DNA from 2 places in the Pseudomonas sp. GG8 genome. Region 2 is predicted to be linked to the other one. Evidence: riboswitches for the same ligand, from Rfam matches in the RefSeq annotation. Region 2 holds a riboswitch; the other holds the start of a gene.
What was found. A riboswitch is a leader RNA that binds a small molecule or an ion and turns the genes downstream of it on or off. The one in region 2 is predicted to bind cobalamin.
Positions count from the first base shown of each region.

Region 1: linked by a shared signal. The riboswitch ahead of cobO (cob(I)yrinic acid a,c-diamide adenosyltransferase) and the one ahead of ACVBEG_RS11555 (CbtB domain-containing protein) in region 2 are both predicted to bind cobalamin.

Region 1 covers NZ_JBRIIP010000001.1:4,058,073-4,065,387, reverse strand. The annotation lists gene ACVBEG_RS19575 (NAD-dependent deacylase) at 1-471, shown strand, start outside; gene ACVBEG_RS19570 (C40 family peptidase) at 548-1,201, shown strand; gene ACVBEG_RS19565 (C40 family peptidase) at 1,286-1,831, shown strand; gene ACVBEG_RS19560 (PQQ-dependent sugar dehydrogenase) at 1,877-3,202, opposite strand; cobalamin riboswitch at 3,423-3,645, shown strand; gene cobO (cob(I)yrinic acid a,c-diamide adenosyltransferase) at 3,751-4,362, shown strand; gene ACVBEG_RS19550 (cobyrinate a,c-diamide synthase) at 4,373-5,668, shown strand; gene bluB (5,6-dimethylbenzimidazole synthase) at 5,665-6,315, shown strand; gene cbiB (adenosylcobinamide-phosphate synthase CbiB) at 6,312-7,220, shown strand; gene cobD (threonine-phosphate decarboxylase CobD) at 7,213-7,315, shown strand, end outside.
Region 2 covers NZ_JBRIIP010000001.1:2,408,071-2,415,385, forward strand. The annotation lists gene cobN (cobaltochelatase subunit CobN) at 1-2,840, opposite strand, end outside; gene cobW (cobalamin biosynthesis protein CobW) at 2,844-3,908, opposite strand; cobalamin riboswitch at 4,007-4,219, opposite strand; cobalamin riboswitch at 4,295-4,515, shown strand; gene ACVBEG_RS11555 (CbtB domain-containing protein) at 4,611-4,796, shown strand; gene ACVBEG_RS11560 (CbtA family protein) at 4,808-5,527, shown strand; gene ACVBEG_RS11565 (cobalamin biosynthesis protein) at 5,524-5,949, shown strand; gene cobM (precorrin-4 C(11)-methyltransferase) at 6,003-6,749, shown strand; gene ACVBEG_RS11575 (DUF1272 domain-containing protein) at 6,827-7,075, shown strand; gene nfuA (Fe-S biogenesis protein NfuA) at 7,161-7,315, opposite strand, start outside.

The DNA.
Region 1 (7,315 bases), 1.7 Mb from region 2:
CTCAAGCCTGAATGCTGGGTCCTGACGCAGAACGTCGATGGCTATCATCGTGCCGCTGGCAGCCCACCTGAGCGCTTGATTGAAATCCACGGGCAGTTGGCGCCGTTGTTTTGCCAATCCTGTGGCGCCATCGACCCGGAACTGAGCGAGCACCTGCAACGGCCATTGCCGCCCTTGTGCAAGCACTGCCATGGGGTATTGCGCCCGCCAGTGGTGTTGTTCGAGGAAATGTTGCCCGAGCGGGCGCTGGAAACGTTGTACGAAGAAATGGCCAAGGGTTTCGATGCTGTATTGAGCATCGGCACCACTGCCAGCTTCCCGTATATTCACGAGCCGGTCCTGCGTACGCGGGTGTCGGGGGGCTTTACCGCCGAGATAAATCCGACGCCGACCGACCACAGCGCCGCCATGGATGTTTTCCTGGGCTGTAGAGCCTTAGAAGTTATGGAGGAACTGGTAAGTCACATTTAGATCGATTGAATTTGCAAATCAGGGTGATAGAAGGCATAGTCTCATCTCCTTTACATCACTAGCCACGGTCGTGCCCATGCTAAATCGCTTCGCACCCCTCGTGCCCCTCGCACTGGTTTCACTCCTTTTTGGTTGCGCGGCTAACATGCCTGCCTCGAACCAGCAGCAGGTCCAGAATCAGGCTCATGCCTCGATTACTGCGCAGTCTGCACGCTCCTCCCAGATGGCCGACGGATCTGACTCCGTGTTGTCCGAAGAGTTGATCACCGAAAAAGAACTGGCCGAGTTTGCTGACAGCAAGCCGTACCGCATGCCGATTCTTGCCGACAGCATCCTGGAACGCGGCATGTCCCTGATCGGTACCCGTTATCGCGTAGGCGGTACGTCCGAAGCAGGTTTCGATTGCAGCGGATTCATCAACTACCTTTTCCGTGAAGAAGCGGGCATGACGTTGCCACGCTCCACTCGCGACATGATCAACTTGAAGGCTCCACTGGTTGCTCGCAACAACCTGAAGCCGGGTGATCTGCTGTTCTTCAGCACCAAGGGTCGCGGTCGTGTGAGCCATGCCGGCATCTATCTGGGCGATGATCAATTCATCCATTCCAGCAGCAGCCGCAGCGGTGGTGTTCGGGTCGATAGCCTGGATGACAGCTATTGGAAGAAGACCTTCATCGAAGCTAAACGTGCGTTAGCGATGGCGCCGACTACAATCCAAAGCCAACGCTAGTCATTACCGGAGCGTGTAACTCAAGTTACACGCAGTTCGGGCTCCCGGCAGAGTAAGCCGCATCCAGATCAGGTTGTTGTGTTTATGTCGATTACGGTACGCCTAGGGTTGATTACATTGGCTGCTGCGCTTCTTGGCGCTTGCGCAAGCCACGCTCCACCCCCTTCAAAACAATGGGTTGTTCGACCCGTTGCGCCAATGACTTCCGATTATTCCTCGCCTGCTGCTGAAGACGTGCTAATTCGCGCGCTGGGTTTGGTCGGCACGCCTTATCGCTGGGGCGGCAATACGCCTGATTCGGGCTTCGATTGCAGTGGGTTGATTGGTTATGTCTACCGTGACGCGGCCGGTATCGCGCTACCACGCTCGACCCGAGAGATGATTGTGATGCGCGCGCCGGACGTCGGGCGCAACGCTTTACAGTCTGGTGATCTGTTGTTCTTCGCCACGTCAGGCGGCTCGCAGGTCAGTCACGCCGCGATCTACGTTGGGGAAGGGCGCTTTGTGCATGCGCCGGCAACGGGCGGCACAGTGCGCCTGGACAGCCTCGACAACAGCTATTGGCAAAAAACCTACCTCAACGCCAAGCGCGTCATTCAGCCAGAGCATCTGGCGCGTAATAACCCCTGATTTGATGTGATCGTGCAGTAAATCCTGCCCCGTCGAAAGCGGGGCTTACTGCGCCTTTGCCGCCGTCACCCGCCAGATTTTATTCCCCACGTCATCGGCCACCAGCACTCCGCCATGCTGATCATTGATCACGCCCACCGGACGCCCCTGGGCCTTCTCGTCTGCGTTGAGGAAACCGGTCAACAGGTCGACGGGGGCGCCGCTGGGTTTGCCGTTGGTGAACGGTACGAATATCACCTTGTAACCGCTGTGGGGGTTGCGGTTCCACGAACCGTGTTGGCCGATGAATACACCTTGGGTGAACGGTGCCGGCAGCGATTTTCCGTCACTGAAGGTCAGACCCAACGACGCGGTGTGGGGTCCGACGGCGTAATCCGGTGCAATGGCCTTGGCCACCAAAGCCGGGTTTTGGGGTGAGACGCGCACATCCACATGCTGGCCGTAGTAGCTGAAAGGCCAACCATAAAATGCGCCATCCTTCACTGACGTAATGTAATCGGGTACCAGATCGCTGCCGATTTCGTCGCGCTCATTGACGGCGGTCCACAGCGTGCCTGTCTGCGGTTCCCAGTCCATGCCATTGGGGTTGCGCAGGCCAGAGGCAAAGATCCGATGCGCGCCCGTCGCGGCATCGACTTCCCAGATCGCGGCTCGACCTTCTTCCTTGTCCAGGCCGTTCTCACCGACATTGCTGTTGGAACCCACGGTCACGTACAGTTTTTTACCGTCTTTGCTGGCAATGACGTTCTTGGTCCAGTGGTGATTGAGTGTCCCTGCAGGCAGGTCTGTCACCTTGCTTGGCTTGCCGGTAATCGAGGTTTGCCCGTTTTCATAATGGAAACGCAGCAGTTGATCGGTGTCGGCGACATAGAAGTCGTTGCCGACCAGGGCCATTCCAAAGGGTGAATTAAGGTTTTGCAGGAACACGGTACGGGTTTCAGCAACACCGTCATGGTCTTTGTCGCGCAGCAGTGTGATCCGGTTGGCGGACGCTACGCCCGCCCCCGCACGCCCCATGACCTTTTTCATGATCCAGCCCCGAATGCCTTTGCTGTCATCGGGCTTGGCCGGCGAGTTGGTTTCGGCGACCAGTACATCGCCGTTAGGCAGCACGTACAGCCAGCGCGGGTGATCCAGGTCTTCGGCAAACGCCGACACCTGAGTGCCTGGTGCAGCGACAGGTTTTGCACCCTTTGCCCAGCCCACGGCAGGGGCGATGTTCACGGTCGGGATCAGTGTTTTGTTCGGTTCAGGCAGCTTCGGCTGCGGGCCCGTGCCTTCCGCTACTTGCAGGCTGGCAGTCTCGCCGCAAGCGGTAAGGCCGGTCATCAGTACAAGCAGTACTGCCAACTGAGGTCTGAGTGTGAACATGACGATCTCCATGAAAAGCGAAAAGTGCGCGTAAAGCAGTAGAGGAGGGTGGGCTGTTGAGGTTCAACCTTTTGCAGGTGAGTTGATAGTCAGCAAGCTTAGTAGGTGGCGCGGGATGGCTGTCGTTTAATATCAATCGATATGACTCGCACGGGTCAAACAGCTTTATTACGCGAAAGGAAAGGGCGCTTCGATTGACGCTCTATCCCCAACCCTCTACCCTTCGCGACGTGTTTCAGGTGCTCAGCCATCGCTGATGGGCTGAGTGAAACAGGGAAGCCGGTGAGGACGCGTCCAGCGACCGATTCCGGCGCTGCCCCCGCAACGGTAAATGAGTCAAAGCTGCGCATTCAGTCACTGCATCGTAAAAAATGTGGGAAGGCGCGCAGTGGGGGAAAAGCCCGCTCATGAGTCCGGAGACCGGCCTGAACCATCCAACAGCATCACGGCGGGCGATGCTCTGCGCAGGGTCTTTTTTGACCGTGCTGGCAGTCAATTCCTGTGCCTTCCGTTTGCTTTCGCGTGCCCTGCTCAAACGGAGAGCTGAGATGAACGAATCCCCCGAACGTGACGAACGCCATCTGGCGCGCATGCTGCGTAAAAAAGCCGTCATGGACGAGCGCATTGCCAGTTCGCCGAATGAATGCGGGCTGTTGCTGGTCCTGACGGGGAACGGCAAAGGCAAAAGCAGCTCAGCGTTCGGCATGCTTGCCCGCGCCATGGGCCACGGTATGCAGTGTGGCGTCGTGCAGTTCATCAAGGGTCGCAACAGCACCGGTGAAGAGCTGTTCTTCCGTCGTTTCCCCGAGCAGGTGCGTTATCACGTCATGGGCGAGGGCTTCACCTGGGAAACCCAGGACCGCCAGCGCGATATCGCCGCCGCCGAAGCTGCCTGGGAAGTGTCCCGGGAAATGCTGCGCGACCCAGGCATCGGCCTGATCGTGCTCGATGAACTGAATATCGCCCTCAAACACGGTTATCTGGATCTGGAGCAGGTCCTCAGCGACCTGCAAAGTCGTCCGCCGATGCAGCATGTGCTGGTGACGGGTCGTGGCGCGAAACCCGAGCTGATTGATCTGGCGGATACGGTTTCCGAGATCGCCGTGGTCAAGCATGCCTTTCAGGCCGGTATCCGTGCGCAGAAAGGCATCGAGCTATGAGCAGTCCTTCATGAGAGCGCCGCGTCACTGCCCGGCGGTGTTGATCGCTGCGCCGGCTTCCGGCCAGGGCAAGACCACCGTGACGGCCGCGTTGGCCCGACTGCACCGCAATCAAGGGCGCAAGGTTCGGGTGTTCAAATGCGGCCCTGACTTTCTCGACCCGATGATTCTCGAGCGCGCCAGTGGCGCGCCGGTCTATCAGCTGGATTTGTGGATGGTCGGCGCCGATGAAAGCCGCCGACTGTTGTGGGAGGCGGCGGGCGAAGCCGACTTGATTCTGATTGAAGGGGTCATGGGCTTGTTCGACGGTACGCCGTCCAGCGCAGACTTGGCGCGCCATTTCGGCGTACCGGTTCTGGGCGTGATCGACGGCACTGCGATGGCCCAGACTTTTGGCGCGTTGGCCCTGGGCCTGGCGCGTTATCAGCCGGACCTGCCGTTTGCCGGGGTCTTGGCCAATCGCGTCGGCACCGTGCGCCACGCGCAACTGCTCAAAGGCAGCCTGACCGAGGGCTTACGCTGGTACGGCGCGTTGTCACGAGAAACCGGGATCGAGTTGCCGAGCCGTCATTTGGGCCTGGTCCAGGCCAGCGAACTGAATGATCTGGATGCACGCCTCGACGCCGCCGCCACCGCCCTAGGCAGCACGTGCGAGGTGTCCTTGCCGCCGGCTGTCGAATTCGCCGCGCCCGACATCGTCAAGGCTGAACCCTTGCTTGAGGGGGTGCGCATTGCCGTGGCTCGGGACGAAGCGTTTGCCTTTACCTACGGCGCCAGTCTTGACCTGCTGCGGGCCATGGGCGCCGAGTTGTCGTTTTTCTCGCCGATCCACGACACCTTCATTCCCGATGCCGACAGCCTTTATCTGCCGGGCGGTTACCCCGAACTGCACCACGTCGCGCTGGGTCAAAACCTACCGATGCTGGCCGCCGTTCGCGCCCATCATGCAGCAGGTAAACCCCTGCTGGCTGAGTGCGGCGGCATGCTTTACCTGCTGGATGCCTTGACCGATGTCGACGGTCAGCGTGCGCAACTGGTGGGGCTGCTGACGGGCGAAGCCGTGATGCAGAAACGTTTGGCCGCGCTGGCTTTGCAAGCGGTCGAACTGCCGGAAGGCTTGCTGCGTGGGCACACCTATCACCACTCGCTGACCAGCACTGAGTTGCAGCCCATCGCTCGAGGTCTGAGCCCTAACGGTGGACGCGGCGCCGAGGCGGTCTATCGTGACGGGCGCATGACCGCGTCTTACGTACACTTCTATTTCCCTTCTAATCCTCAAGCGGTTGCGGCGCTTTTCAAACCATGAATGATCAGGCGTTCAGCCCCGACGAACGTGCGGCGGTGTATCGAGCGATTGCCGAGCGTCGCGACATGCGCCACTTCATCGGTGGTAGCGTGGCGCCGGAGCTGCTGGCGCGATTGCTCGAAGCGGCGCATCAGGCGCCCAGCGTCGGGTTGATGCAACCGTGGCGCTTTATTCGCATCAGTGACCGGTCGCTGCGGGAGAGCATCAAGGCACAGGTCGAGGCAGAGCGGATTCTTACCGCAGAAGCCTTGGGTGAGCGCTCCGACGATTTCATGAAGCTCAAAGTCGAAGGCATTAACGATTGCGCGGAAGTGCTGGTCGCGGCGCTGATGGATGATCGCGAGCGGCATATCTTCGGGCGCCGCACCTTGCCGGAAATGGACATGGCGTCCTTGTCCTGCGCGATTCAGAATTTGTGGCTGGCAGCGCGTGCCGAAGGGTTGGGCATGGGCTGGGTTTCACTGTTCGAACCGCAAGCGCTGGCCGACCTGCTGGGCATGCCGGCGGGGGCAAAACCCTTGGCGATTCTGTGTCTGGGACCGGTGGCCGAGTTTTACCCGGCGCCCATGCTGGTGCTGGAAGGGTGGGCGCAGGCTCGTCCGCTGAGCGAATTGCTCTACGAAAACCAGTGGGGAGTGAGTCGATGAGCATGGCGTTGTTGAGCGTCGCCGGGGTTGCGCTGGATGCGCTGCTGGGCGAGCCGAAACGGGCGCACCCGCTGGTGGCGTTCGGGCGCTTTGCCGACCGGATCGAACAGCGTTTCAATTCGGCTGGGCGCGGTTGGCGCAGTCATGGTGTCACCGCCTGGTTCATCGCGGTGATCCCGTTGACGCTGCTGGTGACTTTTTTCAGCTGGTTGCCCTATATAGGCGGGTGGGTGGAGGTTCTGGCGCTGTATTGCGCGCTGGGTTTGCGCAGCCTTGGCGAGCACGTCGAGCCGGTGGCGCAGGCCTTGCGCAGCGGTGACCTGGACGAAGCCCGTCGTCGCGTGGGCTATCTGGTGAGTCGGCAGACAACGGAGCTGGACTCGACTGAAGTCGCCCGCGCGGCCACCGAATCAGTCTTGGAAAACGGCAGCGATGCAGTGTTCGCCGCCTTGTTCTGGTTTGTTGTCGCGGGTGCGCCGGGGGTGGTGTTGTATCGCTTGAGCAATACCCTGGATGCTATGTGGGGCTATCGTAATGAACGTTTCGAACGGTTTGGCTGGGCGGCGGCAAAGATCGATGATGTCTTGAATTACATTCCGGCACGCCTGGTGGCGTTGACCTACGCGCTGCTGGGCAACACCCGATTGGCCCTGCGCTGCTGGCGTTCTCAAGCACCTGGCTGGGACAGTCCGAATGCCGGTCCGGTGATGGCCGCCGGTGCGGGCGCGCTAGGCGTGGAGTTGGGTGGGGCAGCGATTTATCACGGTGAACTGCACCAGCGTCCGCAATTGGGCGAAGGCGCGCCGGCTGATGCTCAGTCGATCGATCGTGGCTGGCAACTGGTCCAGCGCGGTGTCTGGTTGTGGTTGCTGGTCCTGTGCGTGGGGGCTGAACTGTATGCTTGAGCACGGCGGTCGCTTGCGAGATGCGGCATTGCACTACGGCATCGCTGAAGCCGAGTGGCTGGACCTGTCCAGTGGCATCTCGCCCTGGCCCTGGC
Region 2 (7,315 bases):
CTCAGAGGCAGGATTTCAAAGTCGTCGACCCGCTGGCTGCCCGTGGCCCAGACTGGACGGACCCCCATCAGGGCCATGGCCTGGGCAATATCGTCACCGCCGGTGCGCATGGTCGCTGTACCCCAGACGGACAGACCCAGCTGACGCAGGTGATCGCCGTGATCCTGCAAGTGCCGCTCCAGCAGCAGGTTCGCCGATTGAAAACCGATACGCCACGCGGTCGTGGTTGGCAGATTACGCACGTCCACGGAAAAGAAATTACGCCCGGTAGGCAGCACATCCAGGCGCCCACGGCTGGGGGAACCGCTGGGCCCTGCCGGAACGAATAGACCGCTCAACGCGTCCAGTAGACCCTGCATTTCCGCAGGACCGCAGGCATCCAGCCGTGGCGCAACAACTTCGCTTAAATTATAAAGAATAAGTGCCAAGTCATTGTTTTCAGTCAACTCACTGATAGGATTTAGCATCAACACCTGCTCGATCAGCCACGCTGCATACAACTCCAGCCGCTCACGCGTATCACCCGCCGTGCGCCAGGGTTCGGCGCTGATATCCAACAGTGACGCAGGGCGAGGCCCACTCCAGGGCTCTGACAGCACGCAGTCCAGAGGGTCGAAGTTCAGTTCGAAAGCTTTGCTCAGGGCGCGCAACAGGCTCGATTGCGCGCCACGGCCATCACCGCGAGGAATCCGGAGCAACGCGAGCAAGGTGTCGATGCGCAGACGCCCGCTGGGCGATTCGCCGAAGATATGCAGGCCATCGCGAATCTGCGATTCCTTCAGATCACACAGGTAAGTGTCCAGACGTGGCAACCAGAGGGCAGCATCCGCATCGGCGTTGAGCGCCTCGTCCAGTTGCAGTTCACGATCGATCCGGGTTTCACGCACCAGCTTGAGGATGTCTCGTTGCAGTTCGCCTGCACGGCGTGGATCGAGCAGTTGAGCTTCGTAATATTCATCGGCGAGCACTTCCAGATCACGCAGCGGACCGTAGGTTTCGGCCCGGGTCAGTGGCGGCATCAAGTGATCAATGATCACTGCCTGGGTCCGGCGCTTGGCCTGAGCGCCCTCACCAGGGTCGTTGACGATGAACGGATAGATGTTCGGCATCGCACCCAACACGGCGTCCGGCCAGCAATTTTGCGACAGGCCGACACCTTTGCCCGGCAGCCATTCGAGATTGCCGTGTTTGCCCACGTGCACCACGGCATGCGCGCCGTAGACTTTGCGCAACCAGAAGTAGAACGCCAAATAACCATGGGGCGGCACCAGGTCGGGGTCGTGATAGACCGCGCTGGCGTCTACTTGGTAACCCCGCGCGGGCTGAATACCCACAAACGTCAGGCCAAAACGCAGCCCCGCGACCATCATTCGGCCTGCGCGAAACATCGGGTCGCCCTGCGGCGCGCCCCAGCGGGCGGTCACTGCCTCGCGATTGGCAACAGGCAAGTCATTGAACGCGGCCTGATACTCGTCCAGCCCCATGCTTTGCTGACACGGGCGCAGATCAATGCTGTCCAGATCATTGGTCACTCCACCGAGCAACGCATGGATCAAGGCCGTGCCACTTTCAGGCAACGGCGCCAGCGGATAACCCTCGGTTTGCAACGCGCGCAAAATATTCAGCGCGGCTGCTGGCGTGTCCAAACCAACGCCATTACCGATCCGACCGTCGCGGGTGGGGTAATTGGCCAGAATCAACGCGACGCGCTTGTGTTGATTGGGCAGACGCGCCAAATCAATCCAGCGTCGCGCCAGTTCGGCAACAAAATCCATGCGCTCGGGCTGGGCGCGATAACACACCACATCGGATTGGCTGCGCTCGCTGTGCCAGGCCAGATCCTTGAAACTGATCGGCCGGCTGATGATCCGCCCATCCAGCTCGGGCAACGCGATATGCATCGCCAGGTCCCGTGGACCCAGTCCTTGCTCGCTGGCGGACCACGCGGGTTCATTGTCCTGGGCGCAGATGGCCTGGATCACCGGAACATTGCGCCGAAACGGTCGCACATGGGGGGCTTCAGGGCTGGATTGAGCGAAGCCGGTGGTATTCAGGATGAGCGCGGCACCGACCTCATCAAGCAGGTCTTCCACCACCGTCAGGCAGCCCGGTTCTTTCAGGCTGGCGACCGCGATGGGTAAAGGATTCAAACCCTGTGCCTGCAAACGGGCGCAGAACACGTCGACAAAGCCGGTGTTGGCCGCTTGCAGATGGGACCGATAGAACAACAACGCCACGACGGGCTGAGCAGTATGCCAATCGGCCTGCCAGTCACTCAGCTTGGCATTGGCCTTGTGCGGATGGTAGATCGCGGTACGTGGCAAAGCTTGAGGTTCTGCCCAAGGATAATCGCGGCCCAGCCAACAGTTTGCCAAACAACGATACAGCTCAAGCGCGTTGTGCATACCGCCCTGGCGAAGGAAATGCCAGAGCCGCTCGCCTTCTTCCGCGGCAACAGTGCTCAAGCCGCTCAGCTCCGGGTCCGGACGATCATCGCCCGGCACCAGAATAAGCTGCACCCCCTGTCCCGCAAGCTCCACCAGACGCTCGACGCCATAACGCCAATACCCAATGCCGCCATGCAGGGAAATCAGGATGACCTTGGCATGCCGTAGAACTTGATCGACGTACATGTCCACTGACGCGTGATTTTGCACTTGCATCGGGTTGGCCAGACGCAGACTGGGGTAATCCTCAGGCAACTGTTGCGCCGCCTCGGCGAGCAACGCCAAATGTGAATCGCCGCTGCAGAGAATCACCAGCTCGGCCGGGGTTTGCCCCAGATCAGCGATGCTGTCGTCAGGTACAAAGCCGCCAGGTTGGGTTCTCAGTAAATGCATAAGTCAGCCGGCAACCGCTGCGTGCAGTTGGGCTTCGAGAACGCCGGCGTCGAGTTCCTGACCAATCAACACCAGATGGGTCGCACGTTCTTCCTCGGTACGCCAGGCACGGTCGAAATGCTTGTCGAAGCGCGTCCCGACGCCTTGAATCAGCAAGCGCATCGGTTTGCCCGGAATCGCCGCGAAACCCTTGACCCGCAAAATACCGTGCTGCACCACCAGTTGCGTCAAGGCGTCCAGCAACAGGCTTTCGTCGGCCTGCGGCAATTTGATCGAGATCGAATCGAACGCATCATGATCATGGTCGTCATGGTCATCGCCTTCGTGATGATCATGGTGGGTGCGGCGGCTATCGATATGCACCTCCGACTCGGCGCCCAGCCCCAGCAACACGCTGATGGGCAAACGACCGCTGCTGGCTTCGATCACTTTGACCGCGGGTGGCAGTTCTTCGGAGACTTCAGCGCGGACGGTCGCCAAGCCTGCCGCATCAAGCATGTCGGCTTTGTTGAGGATGACCAGGTCCGCGCTCGCCAGTTGATCGGCGAACAACTCGTGCAGTGGCGACTCATGGTCAAGGTTCGGGTCGAGTTTGCGCTGTGCGTCGACTTGATCCGGGAATGCAGCGAAAGTGCCTGCCAACACCGCAGGGCTGTCGACCACGGTAATCACCGCATCGACCGTGCAGGCGTTACGAATTTCTGGCCACTGAAACGCTTGAACCAAAGGTTTTGGCAATGCCAGGCCAGAGGTTTCAATCAGGATGTGATCCAGGTCGCCGCGACGGGCAACCAATTCGCGCATGACCGGGAAGAACTCTTCCTGAACCGTGCAGCACAGGCAACCGTTGGCCAACTCATACACACGACCGCTGGCTTCTTCTTCGGTGCAGCCAATGGTGCATTGCTTGAGAATGTCGCCATCGATGCCCAGTTCGCCGAATTCGTTGACGATCACCGCGATGCGCCGACCTTCCGCGTTGTCGAGGATGTGCCGCAGCAACGTGGTTTTGCCCGACCCGAGGAAACCGGTAACGATAGTAACGGGAAGTTTGGCCAGTGATTTCATCGGATGCCCTTTGGCAAAGCGGCGGGCAAACAGGACGATAACCACGTAGCACATGCACGCAGATCAATTCGCCACCGGATCACCCCGCCCGGTTGTAGTGAGAATCTTGTTCCGAGGCAGGTCTCCTGGCTGACGGTGGCGTGTTGACGGCCTATAAAAAGCGTCCGACACGCGTTCATTGCGCCTTCCCACACGCGTGCAGTGGCAGTGCAATGAACATGACCGTTTACAGTTGCGGGGGCAGCCGCGGCTTGAACCGCGTTCCCTTTTAGCTCCGCGCATACCGGAGCACCTCGAACGAGCAAGGCTACGCAGTGGCTGCGGACAGGTCAATCACCGACTAAGCCGCAGATGCTCTGGATTGACTCCTGTGCGTGCTCATGTTTTCCTACGGCCTTGTTTCGGGTGCCCTTCACAGGGTGAAACGGGAAACCGGTGCGCTTCATGCCAACAGGCATAAGCAAGTCCGGCGCTGCCCCCGCAACGGTAAGCGAGTGAAGAATCAGATCCACTGTGCCAGCAGTCCGGCATGGGAAGGTGATTCTTGATGGTCAGGCTGCACGGACCCCTCGCAAGCCCGGAGACCGGCCCGACAAATCATCTGACAAACCCGCGGTGGGCGGGCGCTGTTGAACCTCTACTGACGCCTGTCAGTGGGGTTTTCATGCGCTTGCCTACTTGCCGACACTTGAGGGAAGCGCCATGTCGATCAGCACTATCAGCCACTCAGCTACAACCACCTCCACTCAGACCCGACGCCTGACGGCTGCCGTCAGCGCCCTCCTGCTGGGTGCCTTTCTGGTCTACTTCGCCGGCTTCTCGCATATCAATGCCGTCCACAACGCGGCGCACGACACCCGCCACAGCTCTGCCTTCCCTTGCCATTGAGACCTGCCGCCATGTTCAAGCGTATCGCTCAAACGGCCGGGTTCACGGGTCTGTTCGCCGCACTGTTGTTGACGCTGCTGCAAAGCGTCTGGGTTGCGCCGCTGATTCTGCAAGCGGAGTCCTATGAGAAAGCACCGACAGAGCAGGCCCATGAACACGCTGAAGGCGTTGGCGCAGGCCATGTTCACGACGCCGAGGCATGGGAACCTCAAGACGGCTGGCAACGTGTCTTGTCCACCACCGGAGGCAACCTGGTGGTCGCAGTCGGTTTTGCATTGATGCTGGCGGGGCTTTACACCCTACGTGCGCCGGGCCGTACGTCTCAGGGGATACTGTGGGGGCTGGCCGGGTTTGCCGTGTTCGTTCTCGCGCCGACCCTGGGCCTGCCACCTGAGCTGCCGGGGACTGCGGCGGCTGATCTGGTTCAGCGACAAATCTGGTGGGTGAGCACAGCGGCATCTACTGCCGTCGCCTTGGCACTGATCGTGTTCAGCAAACATTGGTTGCTGAAGGTGCTGGGTGTAGCGATCCTGCTGGTGCCACACGTGATGGGTGCACCGCAACCAGACGTGCATGAGAGCCTGGCCCCTGAAGCTCTGGAAGCTCAGTTCAAGATCGCCTCGCTGCTGACCAATGCGCTGTTCTGGATCGCCTTGGGTCTGATCAGTGCTTGGCTGTTCCGCCGCAATAATCATGAAGTGAACGCCCAACACGTCAATCACGGCGCATGACCCGGCAGCACTCGGTGCCGACCCTGGCGGTCGGCCTCGGCTGCCAGCGCGGTTGCCCTGCAAGCCGACTGCTGGAACTGATTGAACAGGCTTTGCAGGGTCATGGGCTGAAAATTGAAGCCATCACTGCCCTCGCCTCCATTGACCTGAAACGTTCTGAGCCGGGTTTGCTGGCGTTGGCAGAGCGTCTGGGTCTGCCACTGGTGTTTTTCAGTGCAGCAGAGTTGAGCTGTTTCGACGCGCGACTCAGTCATCGTTCTGCCATCGCGTTCGCCCACACCGGTTGCTACGGCGTGGCCGAAAGCAGTGCATTGGCGCTGTTACAGCGCCTTGGTGGACGTCATGGCGAATTACTGATCACCCGGCAGAAAAACCAGCAAGCGACATTTGCCTTGGCCGGTGACGTACTCAATCGTCGATAATCTGTCCGTTTTCACTCCCACTCAAAAGCCTAAGGCTGGATTCTGGAGCACCCATGACCGTTTTTTTTATCGGCGCAGGCCCCGGCGACCCGGAACTGATCACGGTCAAAGGCCAGCGCCTGATCCGCAGTTGCCCGGTGATTATCTACGCCGGCTCACTGGTACCGACCGCTGTCCTTGAAGGGCATCAGGCGGTACAGGTGATCAATAGCGCCGAGTTACACCTGGAGCAGATCATCGCCGCGATGAAATCCGCTCATGAACAAGGCTTCGATGTCGCTCGGGTGCACTCCGGCGATCCCAGTCTGTATGGCGCGATTGGCGAGCAGATTCGTTACCTGCGCGAACTGGATATCCCCTTCGAAATCATCCCCGGCGTTACCGCCACCGCTGCCTGCGCCGCACTGTTGGGCACCGAACTGACGCTGCCGGATATCTCTCAGAGTGTGATCCTGACCCGCTATGCCGATAAAACCTCCATGCCTGCGGGCGAGGAGCTGGCAAGCCTGGCGCAGCATCGGGCGACCATGGCGATTCATCTAGGGGTCAAGAACCTGGCAAAAATTGTCGCCGAACTGACCCCGCAATACGGCGCTGATTGCCCGATTGCCGTGGTCCATCGCGCCAGTTGGCCGGATCAGGATTGGGTACTCGGAACGCTCGCCGACATCCAGGAGAAAGTTCGCGCCAAAGGGTTTCGCCGCACGGCATTGATTCTGGTAGGCAGGGTATTGGCCAATGACCAGTTCGCCGAATCGTCGCTCTATCGGGCCGGACATGCGCATCTATACCGGCCCTGATTGCCAAGAGCCCGCAGTGTTTGGCATTGTTGCCGAAGCTTTCCTTCCCCCGAACACCTGCGAACGAGGTCACCTCTATGCTTGAACTTCGCCCGAGCTGTGAATGCTGCGACCGCAACCTGCCTGGCGACAGTCTGGACGCGTTGATTTGCTCGTTTGAATGCACCTTCTGCAGCGATTGCGCGCACGACCGTCTGGGCGGTCGCTGTCCCAATTGCTCCGGGCAACTTCTGCCACGTCCGGCACGCACCGGGGCTGCACTGCTGAAAAATCCGGCTTCAAGCCAGCGCGTGTTCAACCCTGCTGGTTGCGCCAAGGCTGGCTAAACCAGGCACTGGCAGAACCAAAAAAAATGCCTCGAACCAGTCGAGGCATTTTTTGCAGCTGTTTTATCGCGTAGAGGCGCCCGACTTAGTAGTAGGCGTTTTCTTTTTGCGTATGGTCAGTGACGTCCCGCACACCGTTAAGCTCAGGAATACGCTCAAGCAGAGTGCGCTCGATCCCTTCTCTCAAGGTCACGTCAGCCTGACCGCAGCCCTGGCAACCGCCACCGAACTTCAGCACCG